2 regions of the Paenibacillus sp. FSL R5-0744 genome follow, and region 1 is predicted to be linked to the other one. Evidence: riboswitches for the same ligand, from Rfam matches in the RefSeq annotation. Region 1 holds a riboswitch; the other holds the start of a gene.
What was found. A riboswitch is a leader RNA that binds a small molecule or an ion and turns the genes downstream of it on or off. The one in region 1 is predicted to bind cyclic di-GMP.
Positions count from the first base shown of each region.

Region 2: it holds a riboswitch for cyclic di-GMP, as region 1 does, so the genes downstream of both, MKY19_RS02425 (choice-of-anchor A family protein) here and MKY19_RS03180 (transglutaminase-like domain-containing protein) in region 1, are expected to answer to the same signal.

Region 1 covers NZ_CP150228.1:700,493-708,425, forward strand. Annotated here, with positions in the region: gene MKY19_RS03155 (glycosyltransferase 87 family protein) at 1-211, shown strand, start outside; gene MKY19_RS03160 (phospholipid carrier-dependent glycosyltransferase) at 208-1,986, shown strand; gene MKY19_RS03165 (glycosyltransferase family 2 protein) at 2,087-3,067, shown strand; gene MKY19_RS03170 (GtrA family protein) at 3,057-3,461, shown strand; gene MKY19_RS03175 (class D sortase) at 3,496-4,146, shown strand; cyclic di-GMP riboswitch class I at 4,272-4,352, shown strand; cyclic di-GMP riboswitch class I at 4,461-4,541, shown strand; gene MKY19_RS03180 (transglutaminase-like domain-containing protein) at 4,555-5,364, shown strand; rRNA gene MKY19_RS03185 (16S ribosomal RNA) at 5,736-7,293, shown strand; rRNA gene MKY19_RS03190 (23S ribosomal RNA) at 7,552-7,933, shown strand, end outside.
Region 2 covers NZ_CP150228.1:536,069-544,001, reverse strand. Annotated here, with positions in the region: gene MKY19_RS02430 (alpha/beta hydrolase) at 1-831, opposite strand, end outside; gene MKY19_RS02425 (choice-of-anchor A family protein) at 1,001-2,950, opposite strand; cyclic di-GMP riboswitch class I at 3,061-3,151, opposite strand; gene MKY19_RS02420 (hypothetical protein) at 3,643-4,035, shown strand; gene MKY19_RS02415 (helix-turn-helix domain-containing protein) at 4,422-4,796, shown strand; gene MKY19_RS02410 (NAD(P)H-dependent oxidoreductase) at 4,861-5,403, opposite strand; gene MKY19_RS02405 (sporulation protein YjcZ) at 5,880-5,981, opposite strand; gene MKY19_RS02400 (hypothetical protein) at 6,012-6,167, opposite strand; gene MKY19_RS02395 (hypothetical protein) at 6,346-6,576, opposite strand; gene MKY19_RS02390 (N-acetylmuramoyl-L-alanine amidase) at 6,705-7,043, opposite strand; tRNA gene MKY19_RS02385 (tRNA-Thr) at 7,098-7,169, opposite strand; gene MKY19_RS02380 (MTH1187 family thiamine-binding protein) at 7,265-7,573, opposite strand.

The DNA of each region.
Region 1 (7,933 bases):
AAATCCAGGTGCAGATGGAATCGTTTTGGTCACTTCTATTGCTAACCTGTCATTATTGCTATACATGCTCTACATCGGTTACGACGTGTATGTTCGTGGGGGAGTAAAGCCTCTTCCAGCACCACCAACACCTGAAGAAAAATATGAAGAAGACCTTAAAGTCGTCGAGCAAATAAGACCGCACCAGAAGGGAGGGAGACTTAAGCGATGAAGTTTAAGCGTATAGATTGGATATGTATTCTTGCCATTACTGCCGTTTACGCGGCAATTGCTTTATATAATTTAGGTTCTACTAAATCTCCAGAGACCTTGTGGGAGCCAGCTGCCAGCGGTGAAAGCTTCTATGTAGATCTAGGACAGAGTAAACAATTGGAACGCGTGAATATCTTCGGTGGCGTAGGTACCGGGAAGTTTAAGCTCGAATTCAGTGAATCCCCTGAGGTCTGGAGTAGTCCGCTGGATGTAAGCGAGGATGTTGGGAATGTCTTCATCTGGAAAAGCCAACCTCTGAACGTTGCAGCAAGATACGTGAAGTTTACAGTCACCTCTCCAGGATTCACTTTAAATGAAATGGCCTTCTATGAGCAGGGAGGCGAAAGAGTACCTCTTCCTATAGCCGGTGTTACACCGGATGTTAGTGCAGTCGCTAAAAGAGGAGAGCCTGCCAATCTTTTTGACGAGCAGTCACTCATCCCTGAATATTCTAACTTTATGAATAGCACTTATTTTGACGAGATCTACCATGCACGGACAGCTTATGAATATACACACGGGATTGTGCCTTATGAGAACACGCATCCACCACTAGGCAAGCTATTGATCGCAGTAGGGATGGAACTGTTCGGAGTCAATCCATTCGGTTGGCGTATTATTGGAACATTGTTCGGGATTGCCATGCTGCCTCTCATTTATGTGATGGCACTGCGTCTGTTTAAAAAGAGTAAATACGCAGCACTTGCGGCAGGATTGTTCGCACTGGACTTCATGCATTTCACGCAAACAAGAATCTCTACGATCGATGTATACGGAGTATTCTTCATCATGTTAATGTTTTATTTCATGCAGCGATATTACACTATGAATTTCTTCAGGCAACCCTTAAGAAAAACGCTAATTCCGTTGTTCTGGTCCGGGCTATTCTTCGGAATTGGTGTCGCCTCCAAGTGGATTGTACTGTACGGAGGAGCCGGGCTGGCGATTATGCTAGCTATCTCTCTTTTCGAGCGTTACAGAGAATACCAAGCTTCGGGGCGGTTGCTCGCGGAAGGGAAGATCAAAGACAAGGAACTGTTAGGTACCTGTCGTGAAGCTGTAAATTCGTTCTGGAAGAATACCATCATTACTTTAGCTAGTTGTGTTGCGTTCTTTGTAATCATTCCGGTCATTATTTATAGTTTATCTTTTGTTCCGGGTTTATCTGCATCAGCAGAGGGCTTTACTATTAAAGGTTTGATTGATTCTCAAAAGAACATGTACAACTATCACAGTCAGCTTGTAGCTACACATCCTTTTGCTTCCTCCTGGTGGCAATGGCCGTTTATGAAGAGACCCGTCTGGTTCTTCAGTGGCAGTGAGGGATTGCCGCAAGGTCAGGTCAGCAGTATAGTGACTATGGGGAATCCGCTTATCTGGTGGACGGGGATTTTCGCAATGCTGGCAACACTGTGGATTACACTGAAACGCAAAGATAAGACCCTTTATATGATCTGGATCGCCTTTTTCTCACAATATGTTCCGTGGATGCTTGTCCCAAGGGAAACCTTTATCTACCATTATTTTGCTATGGTGCCTTTTATGATTCTTGGTATTGTATATATAATGAAGTTGCTAGATAGCAAATATCCTGAGGCTCGTTATGTTAGTTATGTCTATGTGGCTGTTGCTTTACTGCTCTTTGTCGCGTTCTACCCTGTCCTGTCAGGGATGCAGGTAAGCGGAGATTATGTGAAGAATATGCTGCGTTGGTTCCCATCTTGGGTTTTCTAAGATTTTTTTAAAATATCTATAACAATAAGTTTATGCTTACAGCGTTATTATGAAGTACAGAAAGATGTAACGCTCCATAAAGCTTTTAGGAGGAATAAAGGTGAAAGCCAGATATAGTGTAATTGTACCCATGTTCAATGAGGAGCAAGTAATTAGCGTTACTTACGAACGTTTGAAAAAAGTAATGGACGAATGCGGCGATACTTATGAGCTAGTCTTCGTTAATGACGGAAGTCGTGATCGTTCGGCCCAGATGATTCGGGAGATCAGTGATCGGGATGAATGCGTCAAGCTAATTGACTTCTCGCGTAATTTCGGACATCAGGTAGCGATTACAGCTGGCATGGACTATGCCGAAGGTCAAGCGGTTGTTGTTATTGACGCTGACCTTCAAGATCCACCGGAGGTCATTTTGCAAATGATCGAGAAGTGGAAAGAGGGTTATGACGTTGTTTATGCGAAGCGGCTGAAGCGCCGTGGAGAAACGATGTTCAAAAAGGTAACGGCCAAGATCTTTTATCGATTGCTCAGCAGCATGACAAGTGTAGACATTCCCACGGACACAGGTGATTTTCGTCTTATTGATCGTAAGGTATGTGATGTCTTGCGAGGTCTCAAGGAAAAAAACCGGTATGTCAGAGGTTTAGTGAGCTGGGTCGGCTTCAAGCAGACGATGGTGGAATATGAGCGGGAAGAACGATTTGCAGGAGAAACTAAGTATCCTCTTAAGAAAATGATTCGTTTTGCGCTGGATGGGATCACTTCCTTTTCGCATAAGCCACTTAAGATTGCTACGTATGTCGGATTCTTTCTTTCCTTCTCCAGCTTTCTCTATTTATTCTTCGTATTGTTTCAAAGAATCTTTTTCACCTCATGGACGGTTCCAGGTTGGGCTTCCATTGTAGGGGTCAATTTGCTCTTTAACGGTATCGTTCTGATGCTGTTAGGTGTAATCGGTGAGTATATTGGACGGATTTATGACGAGTCTAAGGATAGACCGTTGTATATTGTCAGTGAGACCATAGGATATCGTAACGAAGAAGAAGTGGATCGCCGGAAGGATTACAAAGATGTCAGATAAGAACTTTCGGACTGCTTTCATACAGTTTCTCAAATTTAATGCTGTAGGTCTGGTAAATACCCTCATTGATTTCGTAATCTTTACATTACTGAACTCACTTGGGATGGTATATGCGTTGGCACAGGTGATTTCTTATAGTGCAGGGACAGCGAACAGCTTTATTTTGAATAAAAAAGTAACCTTCAAGGATCGTGACCGTGGCAATAATAAGGGTTTTGATAAGACGCAGTTGCTGAAGTTTATCGTACTGAATCTGGTAGTACTCGGAATATCGCTGTTGCTAATGCATCTGTTGACTGACAAACTAGGCATTCAAGTGTTGATCTCTAAGGTATTAGTAACGTTTGTGACGGTGATTATTAACTTCTTCGGAAGTCGTAAATGGGTATTCTAAAGTTCAGTAGAACCAATCTACGGAGGTGAAAATCATGCGTAAATTCTCGTATGTGCTCATACTGGCGGGGATCCTTATCATGCTCTATCCAAAAGCTAACGAATGGTATAACGACTGGCAGCAGGATAAGCTATTAGAATCAGCTGAACTGAGCACCAGTGAAAGTACTCCACCACCTGATCTAAAGAGCAGATATGCCGAGGTCACTCAGCTACTAGCGGAGGAATCAGCTTTAGATGCACAAGCACAGCCGCAAGAAACAGAAAAGCCGGAACCGGAAATTGAAATGGGTGGCAAAGTTATCGCATTAATTGAGATCGATAAGATCGATCTGAAGCTACCTGTATTAGAAGGGGCTACTAAAGCGAATATGAAGCATGCTGCGGCCCATATGAAAGAAACAACTCCAATAGGAGAAATAGGGAACGCCGCAATAGCTGCACATAGAGCTAGAACTACGGGCAGATTGTTTAACAGGCTGAATGAGGTTGTGATTGGGGATACGATTACGGTAAAGACTAGCGATCAGACTTATAATTACGAGGTTTATGATATTTCTGTTGTACTTCCTAGTGATGTGTCTGTTCTAGACGGGAATAACAAAGATAAAATTCTTACTCTAATTACGTGTGACCCACTAGTAGATCCTACACATCGTTTGATTGTTCATGCCAAGCTTTCCTAATCGTTGACGAGAAATAACAAGAAAACTCAAATACAGAGAAATAACTATAAAATAATAGTAAATCTAGCAATTTTGTTCTTGTTTACGAGGATAAATATGGTAGTATAAGAACTATAAAAGCTAAACACGATAAACGGCAAACCTATCGAAAGGTAGGGACGCAAAGCTAAAGGGCCTTCCCGTAAGGATGGCAGCCAGTTACCGAATGAAGAGGCTTTTTTTGTTTTTATAAAATATATAAGAATCTTAGATTCATATTTCTACTTGGACTGATTCTGTTAATTTGTCTAGTGAAATTAGAACAGATAGAGCTTATACGATAACGGCAAACCTATCGAAAGGTAGGGACGCAAAGCTAAAGGGCCTTCCCGAAAGGATGGCAGCCAGCTACCGAAAGGGGTTTTATCCGTGAAAAAGGTTTATTTTATGATGGTGGCGCTGTTCGTACTGATTACTGCGGTTCCGGTAAGCACAGCTCAAGCCGCAAGTGTAGATGCAAGCTGGTTGATTACATCGAAAGTGGCTCAAGGTGTTATTGGAATTAACTATGATATTCCGAAAGATAAAAGAATCAAACTCATGATCACTAAAGACAACAGCAGCTATACATATAACTTATATGCTTCTGGACAAGCTGAGGACTTCCCTTTACAACAAGGTAATGGTACTTATAAGGTTTCTGTTCTTGAGAACACAACCGGCAATAAATACAAAGCGTTATATTCCGAAGTAGTAGACGTAACCATGAGTGACTCGAATTCCGTATATTTGGGCTCCGTACAGAATGTGAAATGGAGTTCTTCTGATAAAGCGATCCTTAAGGCAAAAGAGCTTACAAAAGGCAAAACAACAGATGAAGAGAAAGTTAAGGCAATCTATAACTATGTAGTTGCTAATGTACAATACGATTATTCTCTTGCTAATAACGTAACAACAGATTACATTCCGAACATTAACAACACTTTGAATACTAAAAAAGGAATCTGCTATGACTATGCTTCTCTTTTTGCCGCAATGCTGCGTAGTGTAGATGTGCCTGCTAAATTGGTGATGGGGAATACTAGCTACGTTACGCAATACCATGCATGGAATGAAGTGTTGATGGATGGGAAATGGGTTACTATTGATACAACGGTAGATGCATCGTCAGCGAAGAGTAAGAAGAATACGGATTTTATTAAGGCTTCAAGTAAGTATACTGCAGCAAAATACTATTAATTTGCATCGCTAGATTCATAACTCTATTAAATAAACAACCAGCTTAATTATTAAGCTAGTTGTTTATTTTTCTATTAGGGGTTGCTTTTCTATGAATAGATAGGTTATTATAGTTAAGCGTTGTTAGACAGCGTACAGGCAATGTTTGAGAGAGTTATATAAACGGCTTTCGAAAAATAAAGCTTGCATTACTGAGAACAACATGATATATTATAAGAGTTGCTGCTGAGACATTAAACGGCGCCAACGAGAACTTGATCTTTGAAAACTGAACAACGAGTGAGTGGGAAATCACGAAAGTGAAATCCGAAATTAGAGAATTAATTTTCTCGTCAGATGTTTCAAAATGAGCATATCGCTCTTTTCAATACTAATTGGAGAGTTTGATCCTGGCTCAGGACGAACGCTGGCGGCGTGCCTAATACATGCAAGTCGAGCGGAGTTATTTTGAAAGCTTGCTTTCAAAATAACTTAGCGGCGGACGGGTGAGTAACACGTAGGCAACCTGCCCCTTAGACTGGGATAACTACCGGAAACGGTAGCTAATACCGGATAATTTCTTTTTTTTCCTGAAGAAAGAATGAAAGACGGAGCAATCTGTCACTGAGGGATGGGCCTGCGGCGCATTAGCTAGTTGGTGGGGTAATGGCCCACCAAGGCGACGATGCGTAGCCGACCTGAGAGGGTGAACGGCCACACTGGGACTGAGACACGGCCCAGACTCCTACGGGAGGCAGCAGTAGGGAATCTTCCGCAATGGACGAAAGTCTGACGGAGCAACGCCGCGTGAGTGATGAAGGTTTTCGGATCGTAAAGCTCTGTTGCCAGGGAAGAACGTCCGGTAGAGTAACTGCTATCGGAGTGACGGTACCTGAGAAGAAAGCCCCGGCTAACTACGTGCCAGCAGCCGCGGTAATACGTAGGGGGCAAGCGTTGTCCGGAATTATTGGGCGTAAAGCGCGCGCAGGCGGTCATTTAAGTCTGGTGTTTAAACCTTGGGCTCAACCTGAGGTCGCACTGGAAACTGGGTGACTTGAGTACAGAAGAGGAAAGTGGAATTCCACGTGTAGCGGTGAAATGCGTAGATATGTGGAGGAACACCAGTGGCGAAGGCGACTTTCTGGGCTGTAACTGACGCTGAGGCGCGAAAGCGTGGGGAGCAAACAGGATTAGATACCCTGGTAGTCCACGCCGTAAACGATGAGTGCTAGGTGTTAGGGGTTTCGATACCCTTGGTGCCGAAGTTAACACAGTAAGCACTCCGCCTGGGGAGTACGGTCGCAAGACTGAAACTCAAAGGAATTGACGGGGACCCGCACAAGCAGTGGAGTATGTGGTTTAATTCGAAGCAACGCGAAGAACCTTACCAGGTCTTGACATCCCTCTGAATCCACTAGAGATAGTGGCGGCCTTCGGGACAGAGGAGACAGGTGGTGCATGGTTGTCGTCAGCTCGTGTCGTGAGATGTTGGGTTAAGTCCCGCAACGAGCGCAACCCTTAACTTTAGTTGCCAGCAAGTAATGTTGGGCACTCTAGAGTGACTGCCGGTGACAAACCGGAGGAAGGTGGGGATGACGTCAAATCATCATGCCCCTTATGACCTGGGCTACACACGTACTACAATGGCCGGTACAACGGGAAGCGAAACCGCGAGGTGAAGCCAATCCCATCAAAGCCGGTCTCAGTTCGGATTGCAGGCTGCAACTCGCCTGCATGAAGTCGGAATTGCTAGTAATCGCGGATCAGCATGCCGCGGTGAATACGTTCCCGGGTCTTGTACACACCGCCCGTCACACCACGAGAGTTTACAACACCCGAAGTCGGTGGGGTAACCCGCAAGGGAGCCAGCCGCCGAAGGTGGGGTAGATGATTGGGGTGAAGTCGTAACAAGGTAGCCGTATCGGAAGGTGCGGCTGGATCACCTCCTTTCTATGGAGAATCGTCTTCTGCAATGAAGACATTCAAATCGGAAGTTAAACTTCCAAATCTCAGGTTTAGGCCTGTTACTCACTCGTTGCTCAGTTTTGAGAGTTTAAGCTCTCAGTAAGACTTGATCCTTGAAAACTGGATACCGAAACGAATTTGCGTTTTAGAACATCTTTTAGCAACTTGTGCAAACAAGTAAATGTTATTAGTGAGATGATTCCAAGAGAGATATCGTATGATATTTTCCTGCGGAAAAATCAAGGTTAAGCTAATAAGAGCACACGGAGGATGCCTAGGCGCCAGGAGCCGACGAAGGACGTGGCGAACAACGAAACTGCCTCGGGGAGCTGTAAGCAAGCTTTGATCCGGGGGTGTCCGAATGGGGAAACCCAGCTGTGGTAATTCGCAGTTACTCATCTCTGAACACATAGGAGATGTAGAGGCAGACCAGGGGAACTGAAACATCTAAGTACCCTGAGGAAGAGAAAACAATAGTGATTCCGTCAGTAGCGGCGAGCGAACGCGGAACAGCCTAAACCTAAGAGCTTGCTCTTAGGGGTTGTGGGACGTCTCACATGGAGTTACAAAGGAATATGGTAGGCGAAGAGGTCTGGAAAGGCCCGCGATAGAGGTAAAAGCCCTG
Region 2 (7,933 bases), 160 kb from region 1:
TTTGGGACTCTGACATGCCTCATACAATTCATTCATCATACTATACGGTACAAAGTTATCTGCATCCCCATGAATAAATAGAATCGGCACCTTCGCCTTCCGCACCTGTTTCAAGGCAGATGCTTCACTAAAACCATACCCTGCTTTCAAACGAGTAATTAGACTCGCACTTTGAATAAAAGGGAAACTTGGCAAGCGATACATACGCCGTAGTTGGTAGGCTAATTGTGCTTTAACTGAGCTGTAAGCACAGTCCGAGATAATAGCTTTGACCTGCGGCGGGAGATTTTCACCTGAGGTCATTAGCACTGTAGCACCACCCATAGAGACCCCATGAAGCACAACTTGAGCACTGGGCCCAGTCTTTTCTATTATATATTCAATCCACTGCAAATAATCCTTGCGCTCATGCCATCCAAAACCAATATAATTCCCAGCGCTTTCCCCATGTCCCCTGGCATCGGGAATCAGGATATTAAAGCCCATTCTCTCGTAATAGATTTTGGCGTACGCCCCCATATCCTTCCCTTTTCCAGAATAACCATGAGCTAGAATCGCCGTACGACCTTCAGCACGATCCGAAAGGAGCAAGTACCCTCTTAGTTGTAGCCCGTCCTCAGATGTAATCTCCACATTCTCAAAGCTCTGACTGGAGATCCAATTCTTCCCCTCACCCCAAGAAGCCCCGGCAACCGGGGGATCAACCTTCAGATCACGATTATTACTCAGGAATTCCTTCGGTGCTCGTTTAATAGCAATTCCATAAAAGAAAAAGCCCGCATAGATCAGAGCTCCTATGACGATGACAGCGCTAATGAAGAACCATACCAATTCATCTTCCCCGTCCTTTCCTCATATCCGTTGTAAATCAGTATAACATCTACTTAGAATGCGCCAAAATATAACAATCATAACAAAAGAAAACCGCCCTCGGAATATGTCCCGAAAGCGGCTTACTATTCTTCGGCATAGCTTGTGTTCAAGCTACAATCACCGTTTATTATTTCTTGCTCGAGAATCTATTTCTCATTAGCAATCCAATAAGTGCAAAACCTAGACCAGTTACATAATAAGGGACTGAACTTGATTCTCCCGTTTTTGGAAGTTCATCCACAGGTGGATTACCTAGCGGGATTGTATCATCCACTACAGCAATATCCTTTGGTGACGGCGTTGGTATTACTGTCGGTACTGGTGCTAATGGAATCTCCTCATCATCAACAAGTACCTCTGTGTTGCTCGACGGTGTTGGCGTTGGTACTGGTACTGGAGTCGACGAAGCTACAGGACCCAGCGGCACAGGATCATCATTAACAACGATAGTACCAATTACAAATGATGGTGTTGGTGTCGGGAACACAGGAGGCTCCGGCGTTGGCGTCGGTGTTGGCGTTACTTCTGACGACGGTGTCGGTGTTACTTCTGACGACGGTGTCGGTGTTACTTCTGACGACGGTGTCGGTGTTACTTCCGACGACGATGTCGGTGTTGGCGTTACTTCTGACGACGGTGTCGGTGTTGGTGTTACTTCCGACGACGGTGTCGGTGTTGGCGTCACTTCCGACGACGGTGTCGGTGTTGGCGTCACTTCCGACGACGGTGTCGGTGTTGGCGTCACTTCCGACGACGGTGTCGGTGTTGGCGTTACTTCCGGCGACGGTGTTGGCGTTACTTCCGGCGACGGTGTCGGCGTTGGTGTCACGATCGGCGTTGGCGTTGGTGTCACGATCGGCGTTGGTGTTGGTGTCACGGTCGGCGTTGGTGTTGGTGTCACGGTCGGCGTTGGTGTTGGCGTCACGGTCGGCGTTGGTGTTGGCGTCACGGTCGGCGTTGGTGTTGGTGTCACGATCGGCGTTGGTGTTGGCGTCACGGTCGGCGTTGGTGTTGGCGTCACGGTCGGCGTTGGTGTTGGCGTCACGGTCGGCGTTGGTGTTGGCGTCACGGTTGGTGTCGGTGTTGGTGTCACGGTCGGCGTTGGTGTTGGTGTCACGGTCGGCGTTGGTGTTGGTGTCACGGTCGGCGTTGGTGTTGGCGTCACGGTTGGTGTCGGTGTTGGTGTTACGGTTGGTGTCGGTGTTGGCGTCGTTCCTGGATCATCACCATCGTATGGATGGTGGTGAAATTCACCACCACCAGTACCAGTGAGCGAAGCCGCCACGAATGTTCCGTTAACCTGACCATTAATAAAATCAACATCAGCGTAGGGAGCAAGCACACTCCCCATTACATTTATTCCTACCATATCAAGATATGTAGCTTGACTAAAGTTAAACAAAATTTTCTTGCTGTTCAATGCGCCATTAGGTAGGAATGCGAAATTTTTCATTTTTACGCTTGAACCATCAATGTTAATAATTGCAGTAGATCCGGAAGGAACATTAATTGTGAATCCGTGATTAGTAGAGACGTTATCTCCTAAAACATTAAAAACATTGACCACAGGGTCTGTGCCTGTCAATGTAAGACCGCCATATTCATACTTTGTTGTTCCATTGGCTTCTATTGCTGCTAGTTCAGCTGATTTATCCTTCAAAGACTGGCCTACGGCCGCAAAGTCAATCGGGTTTCCCGTAGTTCTGGTTCCTCCGCTATTAATCGTTACATTACCTGCAAAGCTTCCCCCATGCACGATATTCCCGTAAACAGAGCCATTGTTGAAAGTAAGATTCCCTCCAACAACAAGTGTGTCAGTGAAGGAGATCTCAGCAGCACTTAGCCTATCACCAACGCTGTAGTTGGTTAAAGTAACATTACCTCCAGCAGCAAATCTTCCCTCCGTATCCGAAAAGGTTGTAACATCCCCTAGGATAAACACATTGTAGTTTCCAGCAATCCCGAGTGTAGTAGAACTAGCATTAACAGTCCCGGCTCCCAAAGAGGAAAGACCACTACCTACTATCAAAATCCCCGCTAATATTAGTGCTAGCAGCGGTTTCATTCTTCTTTTCAAAAAGCACACCTCCTAAATCTATGATTTATATTTAATCAGAATAATTACCAGAAACTCTAAAAGACCTAACAACAAAAAAGACCGCCAAAAAAGAAGTGGAATTCCCTTCTCATGGCAGTCGGACGGTCATAGCGCATTTAAGACACTTTAGACTCCTGGACTTTGCGTCCCACCCTTTCAGGCGGTTTGCTATTATCATGATAATATATGTATTGACTTGCAGATTAGAACTAGCATTTTAAGCATCCTATTAAATAATAGTCTATGACTTTTAATACTTTTGAACTAATAATAGTTTAGCGCTCCATCCCCACAATTGTCAATCAATTCCTTTTGATATTCATACGTGTAAGCAAGCACAAAAAAAGCGCCTAAAGGCGCTTCACACAAAGGTTTTCCTTCAATTATAAAGTAACTTTATATAGCCTAATATCGATATCCATAATGGAATACTTAGAATCAAACCAAATACCATTCCACGGCGGAGACTTCCTTCCTCATTCATCCTAATTCTCCCTTTATATAAGTCTGAAGCATTATTTTTTATTATTACAATTTTAATATATTTTATTCCTTCTAATTTAGTTGTGAATTCAATCACATTGGACTAGCTGTTTAGAAATACCATTGATTATTTTTGGAATATCGGGGTAGAATACGAATATACGTTCCCATTAGAGGTGATGAGATTCATGAATAGAGCTGAAAGCAGGGACAACATGCTGGTGAAATCTTATTTATTGCTTCCGATGATTTTATCAGCTTTCGAACGGGACTCCGCCATTCTATCTGCACATTTACGAACACCCACCCCCTATCTGGAGGTTCTTGAAACAGCCGCAGCAGTTGCTACAACAGATCTAAGAGATATTCGTTCAGAGATGAGAAAACGGGGAATCAAGGTTTATGAGCAGAACAAACTTAACACGGGGATAGAAGCCAAATTTATATGTCGTGGATACCATGAACGAATGCTGCTGTTAAACGACATTGTCGCTGCCCAAGCTGCCATTCATATGCGCAGATATCTCGGTCTGGATATTTCATCTTTTAAGAGCTATGAAGAGCAATATCAGATTAAGTGAAGTAGCGAAGAAGTTGCCCCCCCTCCCCCATTTAATTAGCGAACAAAAAAATAGGCCTTACCATGGGAGTTGGCAAGACCTGAGAGATTTATACCACAAAACACTGGGGGGTGTTTGGTGACTTCAATATATACCTTGAACCTGAAAATAAGATGATGCTCACATGAAAATTACATTAAAAAACTTCAATTCGTCGCTTAGGCTATCCGCTTGATAGTTAGCCACGAGTGCTTTGAACAAATTGTTTCAAAATGATATAGTGAATTCGTTCTCACAGGATGACTTGATAGCAGGTTGTAAAACATAATAAAGTCGGGACCTGAGTACGGAGCGACAACAGGCGTTTGCCTTTTCGTTGAATATTTTCTGAAGGAGGGTAATAGCCCATGAGTGATGAAATCTGTATACCACCTGGCATTCAGCAGAAGGACACTAGCTTTGGCTACACCTTGTCTATCATTAGTGGTAAATATAAAATGACTATTCTCTACTATCTCTCTGAAAACAAGATCGTGCGGTTCAATGAACTGCAACGGGGTATCGGCACAATACCTTTTAAGACGTTAAGCGTTATGTTGAAAGAACTGGAAGCCGACTGTCTCGTCAGGCGCGAGGAATTCCCCCAGATCCCCCCTAAAGTTGAGTATTCCTTGACCGAGAAGGGCCAATCGCTTATTCCGGTGCTGGATATGATGTGCACTTGGGGAGAGAAAAACTTCGTTCCAGCCGCGCAAGAGATAACCATACCTTTTACGATTTAACGACAACTTATGACAAAAGCAGCATTTCCATTAATGAAAATGCTGCTTTTTGTTTCAATTCTAATTACATATTTTCGATAAATTCAACATAGCCTTGCGAACTGACATCCAATTTCTTCAAGTAATCCGTACTTCCTACCGTCTCAGATTCCGTGCCATAAATGGCATAGAAGGAACGATAATCAGCGTTGCAGTACAAAAAAGTCGTGTCAAAGGGAGATAAAATACGGTCAAGCCCGTAGCCGAGTTTACCTTCTTCACTAAAGTCTTTTTCACTTCCTCCGGCAGTTACAGCTAATGCGATTTTTCGATTTCTTAATTTATCACTCTTCGAACCATATGCCCATCCGTAAGTAAATACTTCGTCCAACCACTTTTTAAGCAGAGGTGGACTACTAAACCAGTAGACAGGGAATTGTAAGACGAGCTTATCATGCGCTTCAATCAGCTGTTGTTCCTTTTCCACGTTGATTTTTTCATCGGGATAGGCTTTGTACAGCTCGTGCACCGTATATTTGTCTGGATATTTACGGAGTTCTTCGATCCAGCGTTTATTAACGACGGATGTTTCGATGTTTGGGTGCGTGACGACAATAAGTGTTTTCATTGGTGTATCCTCCATGTTTGAATCAGATTTAGGACTTGAGTATACCTCCCACTATGCCATCGCGTAAGTATGCACTTTTAGTTCACGTACTTACCTAAAGGTAAGCACTGCAACCTGCCTGCACGTATGATTGATGTATAGTCTTCGGGGCGAATCTCGTCTTCGGTGTACACCCAAATATCACACAAGAGAGACTGGGTCATTCCGCCATTTTACTTGAGTAAAGGTTAGACGGATGTAACGTTATGTGTATGAACTCTATATCACTGATAAAAAAATTTGCCTGAACGCAAAGAAATACCCCACCATTACTGGCAGGGTACGGTACTTCCGCATAATTTCAACATAATCCATTTGGGATACTCGACTACCACTTAAGGTTGACAGGGTGCGTCTTTGATTATGTATGAAAAAAATCCACCAGCATGAGTACTGGCGGATTTAATAAGGTGCAGCTATATTGGGAGGTTTGAAACTTAAATAAACAAAGTCTTAGAGATGATTACCAACAAGATAAACAGAACCAGAATTGCGGCGGTAGAAGTAAAGCCACCATATCCTCCTGCGAATTCGCCCATTTTAACTCCTCCTTTGTAATTGAATACAATTTAAAATATACAAGCTTTTGTAATGATGACCAGTAGGATAAAGAGCACTAAGATTGCCCCTGTGGATGTAAAGGCTCCACCAACAAAACGTTCAGGTTCACGTTCACGTTCACGTTCACCAACGCCGCAACAACGTTCTCCACGTACTTCGCCCATTTGTCAATTCCTCCTTTTTAATTGGATACAAAACTAAGATATGCGGGATTTGTATCGGTGCTTGGGTAAAAAAGAAACGAAAATAGTAGGCCTGTTGCGGGATCCGACATTTCGTAAAAAACAAAAAAATACCCACCAGCCGAAGCCAGTGGGCGGTTTTTCCCGGTTTTATGATTTTTTAAATAAGGGCTATAGCCAGCAGAGTGAACAAACTCAAGGTTAAGATGTCATTTGTAGCAAAAGGATTACCAAAAAAAGCTGAAGTGTGCACAGATCCGTTATGTTCCGTTCTTAAGTAAACATTATTTCTGTCCACATTTGTAATTACGCCTACGTGCTGTCTACCATCTTTAGTCAGAATCCGCACTCTTCTATTCATGTAGCGCAAGCAGCTGCAATAAGCATCCATCAGGAAACTCCCCCTCGCTCGTATTACTTTATTTTATGATGAGAGGTTACGCCGGTAACGGCCAGCAGCGCCCAAAACTTCCGGCTCGACAAATTAACTTTCCAGTTCACTTTGTAAGGTTAACTGTCTTACTTGCTCTTACTTGCTCTTACTTGCTCTTTCTTGCCGTTTACGAGTACTACCACTTTATTGTCATTGTTGCCCTGATTCGCTGTTTCCTTCTTTTTCAGCCCTAGGTACTTTGCAATCCCGATCACATGGCTATCAATGATTGCTTGGATAACCACATCTTTTTTGAGTTTGGCAGCGTCGGTTGCCACATCCAAAAATAAATTCTCCGTGAGTACTGCAGGCATGTTGCTCTCACGCACCACGTGCAGGTTTTTTGCCTTTTGGCCCCGGTCGTTGGGGACTCCATTACAAGCGGAAAAGACACTCTTTCGGTAGAAGAATGGTAGAAGAAACAAAAAAGCGCGACTCCCCAAACTTCAAGAATCCGCGCCAAATATGGTTTTTTGGGATGCTGGTGAAGGGAATTGAACCCCCGGCCTACGCATTACGAGTGCGTTGCTCTACCCCTGAGCTACACCAGCTTAAGGCCGATTTTTCTGTCAAACAAAAAATATTATACAACTTTCAGCCAGAAACGCAAGCCTATTTCTCCCTATTTCCCTACTCTCCCGAACTGCTATTCCACCTGTAGTTTACGCTCCACAGACTCCAGCTTTCCACGGCTAGTGGAGGGTTTATCGCGGCGGTCGTCTATTTTAAGTGAGGTAGAGACACGCTCTGCACCTGCGGCAAAAGGAGACTCGTGCAGCGCTTCGACTGCAGCAAAAATACGCTGAAGAGGCCCTTCGATGATTGTACCCATGGATGTAAGCTCATAAGTAATCCCTTCTACCGTCTTCAGCACTCGCTGCATATCCGCAACATAGCTGCTAAGGCTCGTACTACCTGTTCCAATCGGAATAACGGTTACTTCAGCAATAGGCATGGGAATACCTCCTCGGAATTTTAAAGTATGTGTCTCCTTCTATTGTAACAACACCACCGCTCTCCCACAAATGATCTCAGCTTTATTATGCCCCTTCTTCTTTCCCCAAAATTCTCCGAAATATGACTTTCGCCACAAGTATTTTTTCTAACATGAATTCTAGGGTCATCTGCACTACATTTATGGACTCTTTGTGGCATCTTTTCGGACAATTTATGAATCATTTTTTATATGCCTGTGGATCAATTGTGGATTACTTATGGACAGCCTGTGGATCATTTGTGGAGTACTTTTGAAGAACCCGCTCCCCGCGCGGGTTTTCTAAAAAACTGTTTACAAACACAACATCTTGGGTTATTT